DNA from 3 places in the Bradyrhizobium sp. UFLA05-109 genome. Region 2 is predicted to be linked to each of the others. Evidence: riboswitches for the same ligand, from Rfam matches in the RefSeq annotation. Region 2 holds a riboswitch; each other region holds the start of a gene.
The links. Region 2 has a riboswitch for cobalamin ahead of metE (5-methyltetrahydropteroyltriglutamate--homocysteine S-methyltransferase). Riboswitches for the same ligand answer to the same signal wherever they lie in the genome.
Positions count from the first base shown of each region.

Region 1: linked by a shared signal. The riboswitch ahead of Q3C01_RS40660 (TonB-dependent receptor) and the one ahead of metE (5-methyltetrahydropteroyltriglutamate--homocysteine S-methyltransferase) in region 2 are both predicted to bind cobalamin.
Region 3: linked by a shared signal. The riboswitch ahead of metE (5-methyltetrahydropteroyltriglutamate--homocysteine S-methyltransferase) and the one ahead of metE (5-methyltetrahydropteroyltriglutamate--homocysteine S-methyltransferase) in region 2 are both predicted to bind cobalamin.

Region 1 covers NZ_JBBIAR010000094.1:16,589-22,459, forward strand. Annotated here, with positions in the region: gene Q3C01_RS40660 (TonB-dependent receptor) at 1-2,342, opposite strand, end outside; cobalamin riboswitch at 2,463-2,661, opposite strand; gene Q3C01_RS40665 (histidine phosphatase family protein) at 2,737-3,309, shown strand; gene cobT (nicotinate-nucleotide--dimethylbenzimidazole phosphoribosyltransferase) at 3,442-4,500, opposite strand; gene cobF (precorrin-6A synthase (deacetylating)) at 4,534-5,283, opposite strand; gene cobA (uroporphyrinogen-III C-methyltransferase) at 5,277-5,871, opposite strand, start outside.
Region 2 covers NZ_JBBIAR010000070.1:33,503-39,373, reverse strand. Annotated here, with positions in the region: gene Q3C01_RS36210 (alpha/beta fold hydrolase) at 220-1,329, opposite strand; gene Q3C01_RS36205 (TRAP transporter substrate-binding protein) at 1,633-2,721, opposite strand; gene Q3C01_RS36200 (hypothetical protein) at 2,702-2,932, shown strand; cobalamin riboswitch at 2,966-3,190, shown strand; gene metE (5-methyltetrahydropteroyltriglutamate--homocysteine S-methyltransferase) at 3,296-5,626, shown strand; gene Q3C01_RS36190 (hypothetical protein) at 5,671-5,871, shown strand, end outside; gene Q3C01_RS36185 (Rieske 2Fe-2S domain-containing protein) at 5,871-5,871, shown strand, end outside.
Region 3 covers NZ_JBBIAR010000019.1:76,073-81,943, forward strand. Annotated here, with positions in the region: gene Q3C01_RS16100 (TauD/TfdA dioxygenase family protein) at 778-1,707, opposite strand; cobalamin riboswitch at 2,111-2,335, shown strand; gene metE (5-methyltetrahydropteroyltriglutamate--homocysteine S-methyltransferase) at 2,439-4,769, shown strand; gene Q3C01_RS16110 (hypothetical protein) at 5,101-5,397, opposite strand; gene Q3C01_RS16115 (avidin/streptavidin family protein) at 5,784-5,871, shown strand, end outside.

The DNA.
Region 1 (5,871 bases), on a different contig from region 2:
GCGGAGATCTCATAGGTGCGCGGCGCTCCCAGCAGGACCTGATCGAGGTAGAACGGATCGCCCCAGATCGCATAGCGTTTGTCGGTGATGTTGCGCACGCGGAACGTCAGGCGCGTCTGCTCGACGGCGGAGAATACCGATTTCGGGATGTCTACGAAAGCGTAGACGTCCGCGACCGTGTAGGCGTTCAGCGTCACGGTGTTCGCATCCGTGTTGTAGCGATCGCCGACGTGACGTCCGACCACGCCGAGCTCCACCGGCCATGGCGTGAAGAAGCGATAGGATGCGCCGGCATTGGCGACGATGCGCGGCACGTTGGGCGGCGTATTGCCGGAGAAAGAGCCACCGGCGAAATTGTAGTCGGCATAGCGCGCATCGACATAGGCGATATTGCCCCACAGCCGCACGGCGTCCGTCACGCGCACGGCACCGGCGAGCTCCACACCCTTTGACTCCTGCTGTCCGGCGATATTGAGCTGCATGCCGCCAGCGGCTGCGTAGACGTTCTTGCGCAGGATGTCGTAGGCCGAGAACGACCACTCCGCCCTGTTGTCCCAGAACAGATGCTTGACGCCGGTCTCGTAGGTGCGCGACGTCGTCAGGTCGAGCGGCTGGGTAGGCGCGAGCAGGAAGATGTTGTTGGCCGAGACATCGGCGCCGGTCGCGTACTGGCTGAAGAAGGTCAGGCCGGGCACGGCTTCCCAGGTGTAGCCGATGCGACCGGTCACCGGCGCCCAGTCTTTCGAGAACGGGAAGCCCGCCTTCTCAAGACCGCTGACGTTGGTCGAATTGCGATCGAGCCCGATATGCTCTACGCGCAGGCCGCCGATCAGCGCGAAGCTTCGCGTGATCTTCAGCCGGTCCTCGAACGACAGCGCCTCGTTGTCGATCCGCGCCGTCTGTTGCTGCGTCGTGAGCAGGCCATAATAACCACGCGCGGGATCCACCAGCGTGACGGTATCATCGGGGAAGTTGGCTGCACCCGGCCTGACAAAATCGAGATAGCTTGACGACAGAGTCGTGACGAGGCGGTTGTCAAAGCCTGCGATATTCGCATCCCAGGTCAGGTCGGTGATGTTGCCGACGAGGCGCTGGCTGTGTGCGACATAGAAGCGCTCCCGGTCCACCAAATTCGTCGTGGAATTGAACGCCTCGACTTCATTGTTGAACCAGCTGCGCTCGGCGCCATAGGCATAGGCCTGACTCTTCAAGGTCAGGTCGGGCGCCAGCTTCAGCTCGAAACCGCCACGCAGCCACACCTCCTGCGCGACGTTGCGATTATCGAGAACGTTATAGTTGGTGTTGAAGGTGCGATCATCGATCGTGACCGCACCGAGATTCGTGCCGTTGAAGTTGGAGACATAATTGCCGGAGACGATACCCGACGTCGCATGCGAGCCGCTATAGGCCACCGGCACCAGCGGCGCACCCCAATAGGCCTTGCCGCGATCTTCCCGGTACTCGATTGCGCCCCAGACTTTGAGACTGTCCGAGATGCGATAGTTGAGCTGGCCGGAGACGTCGAGCGTCTTGGTATTGGTGTCGTCGGCAAAGCCGTTGAGCGAGGAACGGCTGATGTCGAAGCGGTAGTCCAATCCCTGGACATTGGTGCTACCGCCCGAGCCATAATGCGTGCGGAACGAGTTCAGCGAGTCATATGAAAAGTCCGCCTCATTCTGGACCGGTCCGGTGTGCGGCTGCTTGGTCACGAAATTGATCGCGCCGCCGCTGGCGCCCTCGCCCGACATCAGCGAGGCCGGCCCCTTCAGAAATTCCACGGCTTCGAGATTGGCAGTGTCCGCGATCCGCGAGGTCATGTTCTGCGGGCCGATCTTGATGCCGTTGTAGAGGATATTGATCTGGCTGTTGGTGAAGCCGCGCATCGAGAAGGCCGAGGGCTCTGCCGGATTGTCGCCTGAGGTGACGCCGACGGCGCCCTGCGCGACCTCGGACACGGTGCGATAGCCCTGCTCCCGCATGGTCTCGGCCGAGATCACCTCGACGGTCGCGGGCGTCTCGCGTACGGTCAGGCCGAGGCGCGAGGCGCTTTCGGCCACGGCATTGGTGTTGAGCGGTGTCTGCGCGGCTGCAGCCGGCACGACGGGCTTGGGAGCTGTCGATGCGGTCGCCGACCTGCGCGCGGCCGCGCGCCGTGCGCTCTGCGCCTCCCGGCCGGCCGGCTTGACCTGCTTGCGGGATTGTGCGGGCGACACCTCGACCGGCGGCAGGGGTTCGCGGGCCTGCTGCGCCAGCGCAGCAGGCATATCGACGGCAGCAAACGATGTGAGGGCGGCGGAGGCGAGCAGGAAGGCGCGCGGTCGTACAATACGGGTAGGAGACACAGTTCGAGAAACCTCGGTATGACGTCAGTGGCACGTCACAGCGAACCAAGTCTCAACCTTCAGGGCGTTTCTCGCCCCCGGCTAAGCCAAATGTCTGTACTCCCCGACCGACATCTTCGCGTGTGACCACGGCTGACGGCAGGTCTCCTGGCTCGCGGGTCGTGACCTCTTCGCCGCCTTCCCGGGACCGAGAGCCCAGTGGCTTGTGACGAAGGATTCTCCGCTTACAGTTGCGGGGGCAGCTGCGGCTTTGGGGAAATCCCCGCACCGCATTCCCTTTTCATCCCCGGATGGGGAAACCGTCGCGCGCATCTATGATTAAGAGCGAGAGAGAGTCAATGTGCAGGCTGCGGCGTTCTCGCCGTAACGGTGCAAACGTCTTTGGAGATGCTGAATGGAAGGGGACACCTTCCTCTGGTTGGTCCGGCATGCGGTCGTCGACGGCGTCGCGGGGACGATCCACGCCATGGATGCGCCGGCCGATCTCAGCGACCCGGGCCGCCTCGACGCGCTACGACGGTGTCTGCCGCAGGGGGCCGCGAGCTACGCGAGCCCGGCCCGACGGACCGTCGACACGGCGCACGCCCTCGCGCTCGATCCGATCCTCATGTCCGAATTCAGCGAGCAGGATTTTGGCGAATGGACCGGGCGACGTCATGATGATCTCGCCGCCGCGGGCGGCGACGCCTATCCAAAATTCTGGGCCGATCCGGCCGGCTCAAGGCCTCCGGGCGGTGAAAGCTTCGAAGACCAGATCGCCAGAACCCGCGAAGGACTTCACCGTATCGAAAGAGGATCAGCGATTCTGGTCGTCCATTCCGGCACCGTCCGCGCTGCGCTGTGCATCGCCCTCGATCTCGCACCGCAGGCATCCCTGCGGTTTGGGATCGATCCGCTCTCGCTCACTCGCATCGACCGCCTGTCGAACGGCTGGCGAGTCGTCTCCGTCAATCAAACTATCGCTTGAAGCCGTAAAGCGCGATGAGATTGGGAGGAATCGTCATCGCGCTTTAGGTTGTTGTTTGAGCATGATCTCCGCGCAAACGCGTTCCGCGTTTGTCGCGAGGGAAAACCGCTACGCACTTTTCCGGATCATGCCCTATGCAGGACGATCCGGAACGTTGGCCTGCGCGAACGTCGCCATGCCATTGTGCAGGGCGCAGGCGAGCCGCACCAGCGGCAGTGCGATCGCCGCGCCCGATCCCTCGCCGAGCCGGAGATCGAGGCTGACCAGCGGCTGAACGTTGAGCGCACGAAGTACCAGGCGATGCCCCTGCTCCGCCGACTGGTGCGACGGCAGCAGGAACGGCTGGCATGACGGATTGAGGCGCGCGGCTGCCAGCGCGGCAACCGACACGATGAATCCGTCGATCAAGATCGGAATACGCCGCTGCGCTGCCGCGATGATCGCGCCGCAGATCGCCGCGATTTCGAGGCCGCCGACCGTACGGAGGACCTCCTCCGCAGATGCACCTGCCTTCGTCAAGCCATGCCGCGCAAGTGCAGTGTCGATTACGCGCGCCTTGCGAGCCCGGCCCGCGGCATCAACGCCGGTGCCGCTGCCTGCGATTTCATCGGCACCCACGCCAAGCAGGCTCGCCGCGATCGCTGCCGAAGCCGTGGTGTTGCCAATGCCCATTTCGCCGAGGATCAGAAGGTCGGGTTGTCCTTCCGCCGCGCGCACCACCGCGCGCTGCCCGCATTCGAACGCAAAGACCAGCTCCACTGGCTCGATCGCAGCTTCCGCACTGAAGTCGCGGGTGCCACAGCGCGGCTTGTCGGTGATGATGCCCGGCACTGGCGATGGCGCCAGCGTGCCCGCGTCCACGACCTCAAGACTTGAGCCCAGTTCACGCGCCAGCACCGAGATCGCCGCACCGCCAGCGGCGAAGTTCGACATCATCGCGATCGTGACTTCCTGCGGATAGGCGGAGACGCCCTGGGCGACGATGCCGTGATCGCCAGCAAAGACGATGATTGGCGCGCGCGCGGCGCGCGGCTGATCCGTCTCCTGCAGGCCCGCAAGGTCGATTGCGACCTGCTCGAGCCGGCCGAGTGCACCGGCCGGCTTGGTCAGTTGCGCCTGCCGCGCGATCGCCGCCTCGCGGTGCGCGGTAGAGATGCCCGGGCATTTCTCGTAGACCCAATCGGGGAGCATGTCGTTGCCTCCGTTCACGCGACCGCGATCGCGTCACGCTCTGCGTTTGAGAATGTAGCTGTCCATGATCCAGCCGTGCCGTTCGCGCGCCTCTTGGCGTACCGCGACGATGCGCGCGCCTATCTCGGCCAATGCACCCGACATGACGACCTGATCGGGCATTCCGAGATAGGCGCCCCACCATATCTGCAGGCCTTCCGGATCGAGTGACTGAAACGCCGTGCCACCATCGAGCATCACGACCACGGTGTCGGTACCGTCAGGCCAGCCGCCTTCGCGCAGGCGCCGCCCTGTCGTCACCAGGAAAGGCTCGCCGATATCGTTCAGCGGCAGCGCGTGCGCCGCGCACAGCGCCTGGATCGAGGTGATGCCGGGGACGACTTCGATCGCCGGCAAAGGGTCGAGCCGTCGCGCGATCCGCAAGGAGGAATCATAGAGCGACGGATCGCCCCAGATCAGCAACGCAACGCGGCCATCATGTCCGAGATGTCCCGCGATCGCCTGCGACCATGTCGCCGCGACCGCGTTGTGCCAGTCGTCGACCCCCTTGCGGTAGTCGGCATCGCCGACATCACGCTCCGGCAGATCGAACTCTGCGAGACGCGTCTCTTTGCTGGTGAGCACATCAGCGCAAATCGTCCGCCGCAGTTCGGCGAGATCGGACTTCTGCGTCCCCTTGCGCGGGATCAGGACAAGGTCGGCCGCGTTGATGGCGCGGATCGCGGCCAGCGTGAGCTGCTCCGGATCGCCGCAACCAATGCCTATCAGAGAAAGCGTCAGCATGATGATCCGTCAACCTCCGCCAGCGCGCCGAACAGGATGACGGCAGCTGTGGTCGCGGGCGCGGCCTGCGCGAGTTCTTCGGCGAGTTTCGCGATGGTCGTGCGTACCAGCCGCTCATCGTTGCGGCCCAGGGATTCCGCAAACAACGCCGGCGTATCCGGCGAAAGACCCTGCGCGATCAGCCTTGCGGCCAGTTCCGGAAACGTGCGCCGGCCCATATAGACCACCGTCGTGGCGTCCGGGTCGGCCAGCGCCGCCCAGTTCAGATTTTGCGGCAACTGCCCGGTCACATCGGCCCCGGTCACGAACTGCACCCGGCGCGCGGTGTTTCGCCGGGTCAGGGGGATGCCGGCTTGCGCCGCCGCGACGCAGGCCGAGGTGACGCCGGGCACGATCTCGTAGCCGATCCCCGACACCCGAAGCGTCTCGATCTCCTCCTCGAGCCGGCCGAAGATGCCGGCATCGCCGGATTTCAACCGCACCACGCGTGCGCCGGTCGCCGCATAATCAACCAGCAGGCGGTTGACGTGCTGCTGCTTGGTCGAAGGCCTCCCGGCGCGTTTTCCGACCGCCACCAGATTGGCGCCG
Region 2 (5,871 bases):
GATGTTCCCGTAGGCAAGCTAAAACTTCTGTTGCGATCGCAGGTACCAGCGTACGGATTGTTCAAAGTCTTCTCGACTAGGACATCACTGGTATGTCGAACATTCGGTGAGACACTCCTAGCCCCATCACTCAAATCCATCGCCTAACGGTGGGCCCTGGACGACGATGGTAGCAGTGCCCTTGATCACTTCGGGAGGGATGATGGGTTTCGCTGCGCTCTACCCATCCGACAGTCCAACTAGCGGTCGAATGTGCTTTATCAATTGCGTTAGAAACTCATCGGGACGATCCAACGGAATAAAATGGTCGGCGCCCTCGAACAGCACGAATTCCTTTTGTGGCGCCTTCATTCGTTGAAAGTATGAGTAGACAGGCTCAACCGGCGTATTGAAGTCTTCTGTACCTTCGAAAAAGAACAGTGGAATCGAAAAATCAGTGCCTAGAGACCACAGGTCGCTCCGAAGCATTGGCCCGTTCCTCCCGCGCAGTTGCGTCGCTGAAAACGAAATTCCTCTTCGCCAATAGTACCAATCGAGCAGCGAAAAATCCGGCATGAAAGGCGGCGGGATCGGGCTGACGAGCTGGAATGCTTCGATCGAAGGAAGGGGGAGCAGTTTTTCCCACTTTTGCATGATGGCGTGCTTGCTTGGATCCCAACCTGGGGACGGGGAAATAGATGCTAGCTCCGCCAACGCCACTCCATTGTTTGCGGCCTGCGCGAGTGCCTTTAGATGAGTAACGGTGAGTTCGAACTGCTTTTCGAAGGTTTGCTTGCCGACGACTTGCCCGGTGCCAACAAACGCATAAAACAGGTCCGGGCGTTGCTTGACAATATGGATGCCGAGAAACGAGCCCCATGAATGCCCGATCAAGACAATCCTGTCCTTATGAAGATGCGCTCGAAGATACTCCGCCACTTCGACGCCGTCCTGCGTCATTTGCGCCAAGGTCATGGTCGGCGCAATCGATTCGCCGGTCATTCGTAAGGTACGTCCGGCGCCACGCTGGTCCCATTGAACGACCGTGAAATATTTTTCCCACGGCTGCCAGCTCGACGAGATCGGAATGGTCGATGCACCTGGGCCACCGTGAACAAAGAGGATAACAGGGTTGCCGCGATCTTCGCCGCGTATCTGAATCCATTGATCGATGCCGCCGATCTTGACGTACATTCCCTCCTGGATTCCGTTTGGAGATTGAATCGCGAGGACACGTGCGCTGATGTTCTGGCGATAAGCGCGAAATCCAAGTCCCGAACCTGCCAGAACCACCAGGATGGTCACTGCAAGCAAGCCGGCCTTGGCGATCCTCGGAATCCAACGTTTCATCGACGCGCTGCCCTTGGCAATAAGCCGCTAAGCACACAGAGAGTTCGACATGTCTGCCGACGATACGCGCTGAAGACATTACCGCAGGAAAGGCCCTGACCAGTCCATCATCGTGCTGAATCGCATATCGCGTCAATGCCTGATGATGGGTTTCGCTTCGCTCGACCATCCTACAGTTCTGACGATTGGAGCCGCGCCGCGACGGGCGTCAGGCAGTGCCCTCCCAATGCAAAAACCCGGCCTCGCCTTGCGAGACCGGTTTTCGCTGCTTGACGAATGATCGAGCCGCAACCGTGGGCGTGATCAGCCTTGCGAGCGACGCGCCATGAAGATGTCGTAGCCGACTTCGGCGACCTGGAACCAGGCGTAGCCGTCGTTCGAGAACTTGGTCAGGGACTCGTACACCTTCTTGAAATTGGGATTGGTCGCGCTGACCTCGGCATGCAGCTCCTTCGCCGCCTTGAAGCAGGCGTCCATGATCGGCGGCGGGAAGGCGTGCAGCTTGGCGCCGTTCGCAAGCAGCTTGCGCAGCGCCATCGGATTGGCCTGGTCGTAGCGCGACATCATGTAGTTGTTGGCGTAGTGGCCGGCCTGCTCCAGAACGCTCTGATAGTACTTCGGCAGCGCATTCCATTTGTCGAGGTTGACGAAGGCGAGCAGCATCGGACCGCCTTCCCACCAGCCCGGATAGTAGTAGTGCGGCGCGATCTTGTAGATGCCGAGCTTCTCGTCGTCGTAGGGACCGACCCATTCGGCGGCGTCGATGGTCCCCTTCTCCAGCGCCGGATAGATATCGCCGCCGGCAAGCTGCTGCGGCACCACGCCGAGCTTCTGGAGCACGCGGCCGGCAAAACCGCCGATGCGGAATTTCATGCCCTCGAGGTCGCCGAGCGTGTTGACCTCTCTCCTGAACCAGCCGCCCATCTGGCAGCCGGTATTGCCCGCAAGCAGCGAGATCACGTTGTAGCTCTTGTAGAACTCGTTGAGCACTTCACGGCCGCCGCCCAGCATGTACCAGGCCTGGTTGATGCGCATGTTGGGGCCGAACGGCACCGACGAGCCGAAGGTGAAGGTCGGGTCCTTGCCGAAGTAATAGTAGGACGCGGTGTGGCCGATCTCGCAGGTCGCGTTCTGCACGGCGTCGAGCACTTGCAGGCCCGGCACGATCTCGCCGGCGGCGAAGATCTGGATCTGGAATTTGTTGTCGGTCGCCTCCGCGACCATCTTGCACATCATCTCGGCGCCGCCATAGAGCGTATCGAGCGATTTCGGCCAACTCGTCGGCATGCGCCATTTGATCTCCGGCATCGATTGCGCGATAGCGGGAGCAGCGAGAGTGGCGGCGCCTGCGGCGCCAAGTCCGGTGACTTTGATGAAGTCTCTTCTTTTCATGATTTCCTACCCTGATGGTGGTGACTGCGCGCGCCTTCTTGACGAGGCGTTTGCGGCGAGCATGGAACAACCCGGTACCGATTTCCATCCCGACGAAGGTCAAGGCATGCAAAAAGCCCGGCCTCGCGAGGCCGGGCTTTCCGGTCATTACAGGGCTTACCTAAAAAGGGCTTGCACGATCGTTCCGTCCGGCATGCCACAGTGTACGTGAGCGGAGAGAGGTTGACGCGCCCCCTCTCTTGCAGATAATCGAAGCTGTCGAGGTTCTCCGGGTCCCGCTTGACCCGGAGCTAAGAGGGAAGCCGGTGCGCTTTCAGTCTATTTGGACTGATGCAATGCCGGCGCTGCCCCCGCAACTGTAAGCGGCGAGCCCGTATCCAATCGTGTCACTGAGGCGAAAGCCTCGGGAAGGCCCGGATGCAGGCGACGACCCGCGAGCCAGGAGACCTGCCCCGACAGCATAATCGTCCACGGGCGGGGTGTCCCGGTGGTACGCCAAGCAGCTGCCGCAATCGCGGCACTCCTGCCAGCGTCCGCCATGGCCTTTTGCCCCCACCACAATGGGGTTAAAGCTATGACTTCTCTTTCACTTCCAGTCGCAACACTCGGCACGCCCCGCATCGGGCCACGCCGCGAACTCAAGCTCGCGCTCGAAGGCTTCTGGGCCGGCAAGATCAGCGAGCAACAGCTTCTCGAAACCGCAGCCGGCCTGCGCGCTGCCAATTGGGCACGCCAGAAATCGCTCGGCGCAACCATCATCCCCTCGAACGATTTCTCGCTCTACGACCAGGTGCTCGACACCAGCGTCATGGTCGGGGCAATCCCCGATGCCTACGACTGGAAGGGCGGCCTGGTCTCGCTCAAGACCTATTTCGCGATGGCACGCGGATCACAGGGCGACACACACGACGCGAGTTGCGGTCACGCCCATCATGGCCATGGCGCGACAGCACAGGAAATGACCAAGTGGTTTGACACCAACTATCACTACATGGTTCCGGAGTTTCACAAGGGTCAGACTTTCAAGCTCTCCTCGCGTAAGGCGATCGAGGAATATGACGAGGCAAAGTCGCTCGGCTATCAGACGCGCCCGGTATTGGTTGGCCCGGTCACCTTCCTGAAGCTCGGCAAGAGCCACGATGCAGCCTTCGATCCGGTCTCGCTGCTCGATGGCCTGCTGCCAGTCTATGTCGAGGTTCTCCAGGAGTTGGCGAAGCGTGGCGCCGAATGGGTCCAGATCGATGAACCCTGCCTGGTGCTCGACCTCAGTGGCACCGAGCGGAACGCGCTTCAGCGCGCCTATGCGCGCTTCGCCAAGGACGTGCCCGGCATCAAGATCATGCTCGCCACCTATTTCGGCGCGATCGGCGACAACCTCGCGACCGCCCTGTCGCTCCCGGTCGCCGGCCTGCACGTCGATCTCGTCCGCGCTCCACAGCAGCTGAGCCAGATAGAATCCGCTGCCCGCGCCGATCTCGTGATTTCGCTCGGCGTCATCGACGGCCGCAACGTCTGGCGCTCCAACCTGTCAGCACTGGTCGAGCGGTACAAGCCTGCCATCGGCAAGCTCGGCAATGATCGCGTGCAGATCGCGCCCTCATGCTCACTGCTGCATACGCCGATCGATCTCGAACTCGAGACCGGTCTCGATCCGGACGTGAAGAGCTGGCTGGCCTTCTCCGTGCAGAAGATCGCCGAGCTCTCCACGCTGGCGAGGGCACTGGCGGGCGACGCGAGCGTGGCAGACGCCCTCACCGTCTCAGACAAGGCCGCGAAGGCCCGCCAGACCTCCCCGAAAATCCATGATGCTGCGGTTGCCAAGCGTATGGCCGCGATCGACGATGCCATGCGCCGTCGCACCAGCGTCTTCGCACATCGCGCGGAAATCCAGCGCAAGCGTTTCGACCTGCCAGCCTTCCCGACGACGACGATCGGCTCGTTCCCGCAAACCACCGACGTTCGCAACGCCCGCGCGGCCCATGCCAAGGGCAAGCTGACCGACGCGCAGTATGAGCAGTTCCTCAAGGAGGAGACGGCCCGTACCGTACGGTGGCAAGAGGAGATCGGGCTCGACGTGCTGGTCCATGGCGAGTTCGAGCGCAACGACATGGTGCAGTATTTCGGCGAGCAGCTGTCTGGCTTCGTGTTCACCCAATATGCCTGGGTGCAGTCCTATGGCTCGCGCTACGTTCGTCCGCCGATCCTGTTTGGCGACGTCTCGCGCCCAAAGCCGATGACGGTTGAATGGTGGCGCTACGCCCAATCGCTGACCAAGAAGCCGATGAAGGCGATGCTCACCGGGCCGGTGACGATCCTGAACTGGTCATTCGTCCGGGATGACATTCCGCGCAGCGAAGCCTGCCGCCAGATCGGGCTCGCGATCCGCGACGAGGTCACCGACCTCGAAAAGGCCGGGGCGACCATGATTCAGATCGACGAAGCCGCTCTGCGCGAGGGTCTGCCACTGCGTCACTCCGAGTGGAAGACTTATCTCGACTGGGCCGTGGAAAGCTTCCGCATCTGTTCGACCGGCGTTGCCGATGCTACGCAGATCCACACCCACATGTGCTATTCGGAGTTCAACGCCATCATCGACGCGATTGCAGCGATGGACGCCGACGTCATCTCGATCGAGACATCGCGTTCGAAGATGGAGTTGCTCGATGCGTTCACCGGCTTCAAGTATCCGAACGACATCGGTCCTGGCGTCTATGACATCCACTCGCCGCGCGTCCCCGAGACCAGCGAGATGAGGGATCTCATCACGATGGCCCGGAAGCGGCTCTCGGACTCGCAACTCTGGATCAATCCGGATTGCGGCCTGAAGACCCGCAAATGGGAGGAAGTCCGCCCCGCGCTCGTCAACATGGTCGCCGCCGCGCGCGAACTGCGCAAGGCGTCCTGATTCTGGCGTAGCAATAGCCCCCCGATTCTGCACGGAGACTGCCGATGCGCTTCTGGATCAAATGCACCCGCTTTGACAGCGGCAAGCCCTATCACGTCAATTTCTCGCTGGTCGGCGGGATGTGGCGCGACGGCGACAAGACCGTCCTGGAGTTCGTCGGCAGCGGGGCTCAGACAGTCGAGGTCCGGGAGACACCCGAGGAGATCCTCAACATCCACCTCGGTACATCGGGGGCGTCCGCTTCG
Region 3 (5,871 bases), on a different contig from region 2:
AATTGCCAGGGTTGGTAGGTGACCGGGTGCAAGGCGCTGCTTATCGATTCGCGCGCTCAATTTCCAACGAATGGCGATCAATTGGATAACTCGCCTCTCCGGGGCATTCCGCGACGAGAGGTGGAGTAAACGCCATTTCGGGATGTTGGCTCGTTTAGAGACCCTGAGACCCGCAAAGCGCGCTCTTGGCGTCGTCGCCACGAAGTCGTCGGATCGTCCGCTGCGCTGATGGCGTGCTTCGCAAAGACATTGGGTCGACTAGCTCGGACCCCTTTCAGAGAGACAAGCCGGTTCTGCTGACGCGCAACAGATTCGTCGATAGACGACACACCTTCAATCTACTGAATAGCGCTGGATTGGACGGCATTCGAACTCGCCCAAGATGAACGAAACGTGCTGACTCTGGTTAAGAAGGCACGGCCGGGCCTCGGCAAGTGTCGAGGCCAATGCGTTGAGAAAGCCGATCGAGAGACCAGAGAAACAGAAGTGGATGGGGAAACCAGAGTGAGGCCATTCTTTCGAAAGAAGCGCGCCCTTGTGCTGACACAACCAAACCCACGTTCCGCCTCTTGCGGTTCATTCGTTCGCAGTTCTACGCAGCTCCATCAACCCGAGGCGGCCTCTCCGGGAATCCCTGCCACTTTTAAGTTAGAGAGCAGGCACGATGGACTTCGACGACATCGATGAATGCGATGGCGGACCGAGCTGCCGAATGATAGGAATGGGTGACAAAGGCAGTGTCTGCGTCGGCCGGGACGCGGTCAAGTCCGTGAATGGCTAGGCGACCTTCGCGGCCGGCTCTTTTGCTGCCTTGATGCGCGTTACGCTGCTCTGACCATCGATGCTGACAGGTACCTCGCCCGCGACGGTGGCGCGACGAACGACCCGATGCTGATCGCCGTAATCGTTCACCGCGTAGTGTTGTGTGGCGCGATTGTCCCACATCGCTACATCGCCTTCCTTCCAGCTCCAGCGCACGGTGTTTTCGAGCGCAGTGATATGAGACTGAAACAGGTCAAACAGCTTCTGGCCATCGTATTTCGGGATGCCAACAAAACGTTGCACGAGGGCGCCGAGCAGCAGCGTGCGTTCGCCGGTCTCGGGGTGGACGCGCACGACTGGATGCTCCGTCTGATAAATCGTTTTGGTGAAGACTTCGTCCAAGTGTTTCTTGTCGAGCTCACTGGCGCGGGGCAGTATTGCGTAGTCGAAGGCATTGCTGTGAACGGCCCAGAGCTTGTCCGCAAGCCGTTGCAGCGGCGGCGCCAGGTCGAGGTAGGCGGTGACGGTGTTTGACCAGACTGTATCCCCACCGAATGGTGGCATCACAACGCCTCGCAGCACCGCGATTTTAGGGTAGCCATCGACGAAGGTGCCGTCGGTGTGCCACAGGTCGGCCCTGCTGCCGGCGCGGACCGAATCAAGCTCGATGATCGACGCCGTCCCCTTAATGGCACCGAGCGTCGGATGACATGCCGGACTTCCGAAACGAAGAGCAAAGCGCTCCTGCTCGGCGTCGTCGAGATGACCCTGGTCGCGAAAGAAGATCACCTTGTTCTCGAGCAGAAGCTCGTTAATTGCGGCGATCGTTTGGTCCGGCAAATCGCCCGACAGCTTGATGTTTCGGATTTCTGCTCCGATGCGCGCTCCGCGTTTGACGATGTCGGCGCGGGGAATGACATTGTCCGACAAGTCCGTTGCATTCATAGCGGCACTCTCCAAATTCGCAGTTTTTGTTCGCCAGACCAGCTGTTCAGCTGTGTTAGGAGCTCTTGAACGCCAAATCGCTGGATAGTGAGATCCGTCAAACTCCGCGTGACGGCATCGAGCCACCCTCTTGCTCTCTCTTTACGGGGTCTGCGACAGGTGAGGTGTGGCCGACGTGACGGTCATTCATCCATGATTGACTGATCTGCCAGGTCGATCAATTGCTAATATTGGTAGTTGACCGGAGCACAAAGCTTTACGCTCCGCAGGACGATCGCTGCAGAACGTTGCCGCCCAGTGCCGATCGAACAAGAAACTCATGGTGTTGCAGGGCATGAGAGGCCGTTATACCCGGCAGAAAAGGTGGTCCTCCTCCGAGGTTGACGTACCGCCTCGCTTGCAGATAAATCGGAGGCGTCGAGGTTCTCCAGGTCTCGCTCGATCTGGAGCTAAGAGGGAAGCCGGTGCGCTCACGATCCACTCAGGATTGAGGTAATGCCGGCGCTGCCCCCGCAACTGTAAGCGGCGAGTTTGCATCCATACGTGTCACTGAAGCAGATGCTTCGGGAAGGCCGGATGCAGGCGATGACCCGCGAGCCAGGAGACCTGCCCTGACAACATAATCGTCCACGGGCGGGGTGTCCGGTGGTACGCCAAGCAGCAGGCGCTTTCGCGGCCCTCCTGCCCGCGTCCGCCATGGCCTTTGCCCCCACCATGATGGGGTTAAAGCTATGTCTATTCTCTCACTTCCTCTCGCAACTCTCGGCATGCCACGTATCGGTCCACGCCGCGAACTCAAGTTGGCACTGGAAGGCTACTGGGCCGGCAAGATCAGCAGCCGGCAGCTTCTTGAAGCTGCGGCCGGTCTTCGTGTCGCCAACTGGGCGCGTCAGCACTCGCTTGGCGTCAGCGTTATCCCGTCGAATGACTTTTCACTCTATGATCACGTTCTCGATACGAGCGCCATGGTAGGAGCCATTCCCGAAGCATATGGCTGGGAGGGAGGTCCCGTCTCACTGACGACGTATTTCGCCATGGCGCGCGGCTCTCAAGGCGGGGAGCATGAAGCAAGTGGCAGTCACACCCATGACGCTGGCGGGGCCGCCGCGCAGGAGATGACCAAGTGGTTCGATACCAACTACCATTACATGGTGCCAGAATTCCATAAAGATCAGACCTTCAAGCTCTCCTCACGAAAACCGATCGAAGAGTATGAGGAGGCAAAAGCCCTTGGCTATCAAACGCGTCCAGTTCTGATAGGACCGGTCACTTTCCTGAAGCTCGGCAAGAGCGCTGATCTGGCGTTTGATCCGATTTCGCTGCTCGATGATCTCGTGCCAGTCTATGTCGAGGTCCTCAAGGAACTGGCAAAACGTGGAGCCGATTGGGTCCAGCTTGACGAGCCGTGCCTGGTGCTTGATCTCAACGAGACCACGCGGAATGCGCTTCAGCGGGCGTACGGGTGTCTCGCCAAGGAGGTACCTGGCATCAAGATCATGCTTGCCACCTATTTCGGGGCGATCGGCGATAATCTGACGACCGCTCTAGGGTTGCCTGTGGCTGGACTGCACGTCGATCTTATCCGAGCGCCCCAACAATTGAGCCAGATTGAATGCGGTGCCCGCGCGGACCTCGTGGTCTCGCTCGGCCTGATCGATGGCCGCAACGTGTGGCGTTCCGACCTGTCGGCACTCATCGAGCGGCTCAAGCCCGGCCTTGCAAAGTTCGGCAAGCATCGCGTGCAGCTAGCGCCCTCCTGCTCGCTATTGCATGTCCCAATCGATCTTGAGCTCGAGACCGCTCTCGATCCGGACGTAAAGAGCTGGCTTGCCTTCTCGGTACAGAAGATCAGCGAGCTTGCAGTCCTCGCGAAGGCGCTCGCAGGCGACACGAGCGTCGCAGCCGCGCTGACCGCATCCGATCTTGCGGCGACCTCGCGCGAGACCTCCCCGAAAATCCACGACGCGATCGTTGCACGGCGAATGGAGGCGATCGACGAGGCCATGCGCCGCCGCACCAGCGCCTTTGCCGGCCGCGCCGATGTCCAGCGCAAGCGCTTTGGTCTGCCGCCCTTTCCAACGACGACGATCGGCTCGTTCCCGCAAACCGCAGACGTTCGCAACGCGCGCGCTGCTCGTGCCAAGGGCACACTGACCGACGCGCAATACGAGCAATTCCTCGAGGAGGAGACGGCCCGCACGGTACGGTGGCAGGAAGACATCGGTCTCGACGTGCTCGTGCACGGCGAGTTCGAGCGCAACGACATGGTGCAGTATTTCGGCGAGCAGCTCTCCGGCTTCGTGTTCACTCAACACGGCTGGGTGCAGTCCTACGGCTCGCGCTACGTTCGTCCGCCAGTTCTGTTCGGCGATGTCTCGCGACCGAAGCCGATGACTGTCAAATGGTGGAGCTACGCGCAATCACTGACCAAGAAACCGATGAAGGCAATGCTCACCGGACCGGTGGCGATCCTGAATTGGTCTTTCGTCCGCGATGACCTACCGCGCAGCGAGACCTGCCGCCAGATTGCGCTTGCGATCCGTGACGAGGTCGGCGACCTCGAAAAGGCCGGCGCAAGCATGATCCAGATTGACGAGGCGGCACTACGCGAGGGCTTGCCGCTGCGCCGATCGGATTGGAAGACCTATCTCGACTGGGCAGTAAAATGCTTCCACATCTGCTCCTCTGGCGTCGCCGATGCGACACAGATTCACACCCACATGTGCTATTCGGAGTTCAACGCCATCATCGATGCAATTGCCGCGATGGACGCAGATGTCATCTCGATCGAGGCGTCGCGTTCAAAAATGGAGCTGCTCGATGCGTTCACGGCCTTCAAATACCCGAACGACATCGGCCCCGGCGTCTATGACATCCACTCGCCGCGCGTTCCCGAAGCCACTGAGATGGGAGATCTCATCGCCTTGGCCCGCCAACGCCTGTCGGACTCGCAGCTCTGGATCAATCCTGATTGCGGCCTGAAGACCCGCAAATGGGAGGAAGTCCGTCCGGCGCTCATCAACATGGTTGCGGCGGCCCGTGAACTCCGTAAGGCGTGCTGATGCCAGCGTGACCTTGCGATGGGGGCGCATTTGCCTGACGGAGCTTGCCACTCCGATGAGATCGAATAAAATGCCCGCAAACAGCACGCCCACAGCAGCTTTTCGGCGGGTTCGACGGCCGCCCATCGGCGAATAGAGCGCGACAAACTCGCGCTCCACCGCCGAGCCTCGTTCACCATCGTCCAAATCTCGCGCAGCGGATGGTCACTCGCCCTCGCCTCGCTCCAGCTGAATATCGACGGGTACGCCCCCTCGGTCATCGACAAAGACGGGCTTTTGGCTTGCTACGCGGCACTCGGCGGAGGTATGGCCACCCCGCTGGCGCGAACAATCATCGATCAGATCGTATATTCACTAAAACGTCGCCGGCCACAATTTCGGGGTCTCCAAGCTCAAGATCATGCAGGCTTGCTTGAACAAACTCCAATATCTTGCGATTGGCCGCAATGGCGCTTTCGCGATCCTCGAAGATCATCACAGCGACACAGATGCCTTCGCCTCCATCCAACACATAGTAAGATCTGAATCCATGCGCCTCTCTTAGGATCTGACCGATGCCACTTTTGGCGCGGCGGGCAGCATCCGCAACCGAACGAACTTGGAGGTACTTGCGAATGACCATGTACATCGAAGCGCCACGAATTTCAGTTTCATCTCACGCATCAAAGCACATCGAGCCGCACTTGGACTAGGTCTCACTTCTGCTGTGGCCACCCTCAACATGCCCAGAGTGCCTGCGCGGGGGATTGTCAGTGAAGCGGCCGAGATAAGACTGATCAGCGGACGCGCCGTTGCCGTACACGATGGCGCAGAGCTGCGGATAGCCCGAATAAGACCGGCCCGCCACGCATCAGCCGCTCGCGTCTGATTAACCGCACCACCCTACCTCATAGAACTAAAACATCAATCACATTTCAACCTGTTAGCGCTATCATGCAATAGTACTCGTTTAAATTGCTCGGCTAGAGTTTTATAACTAAGGCGCTCCGCTACCGGAGCGATATGGAGTCGGATATGTCTCAAGCGAAGTGGAAATTGATGAACTGGATGGGGGTGGCCTGCCTAGGTCTACTCCTGGCCGCGCCTGCAGCGGCGCAACCGA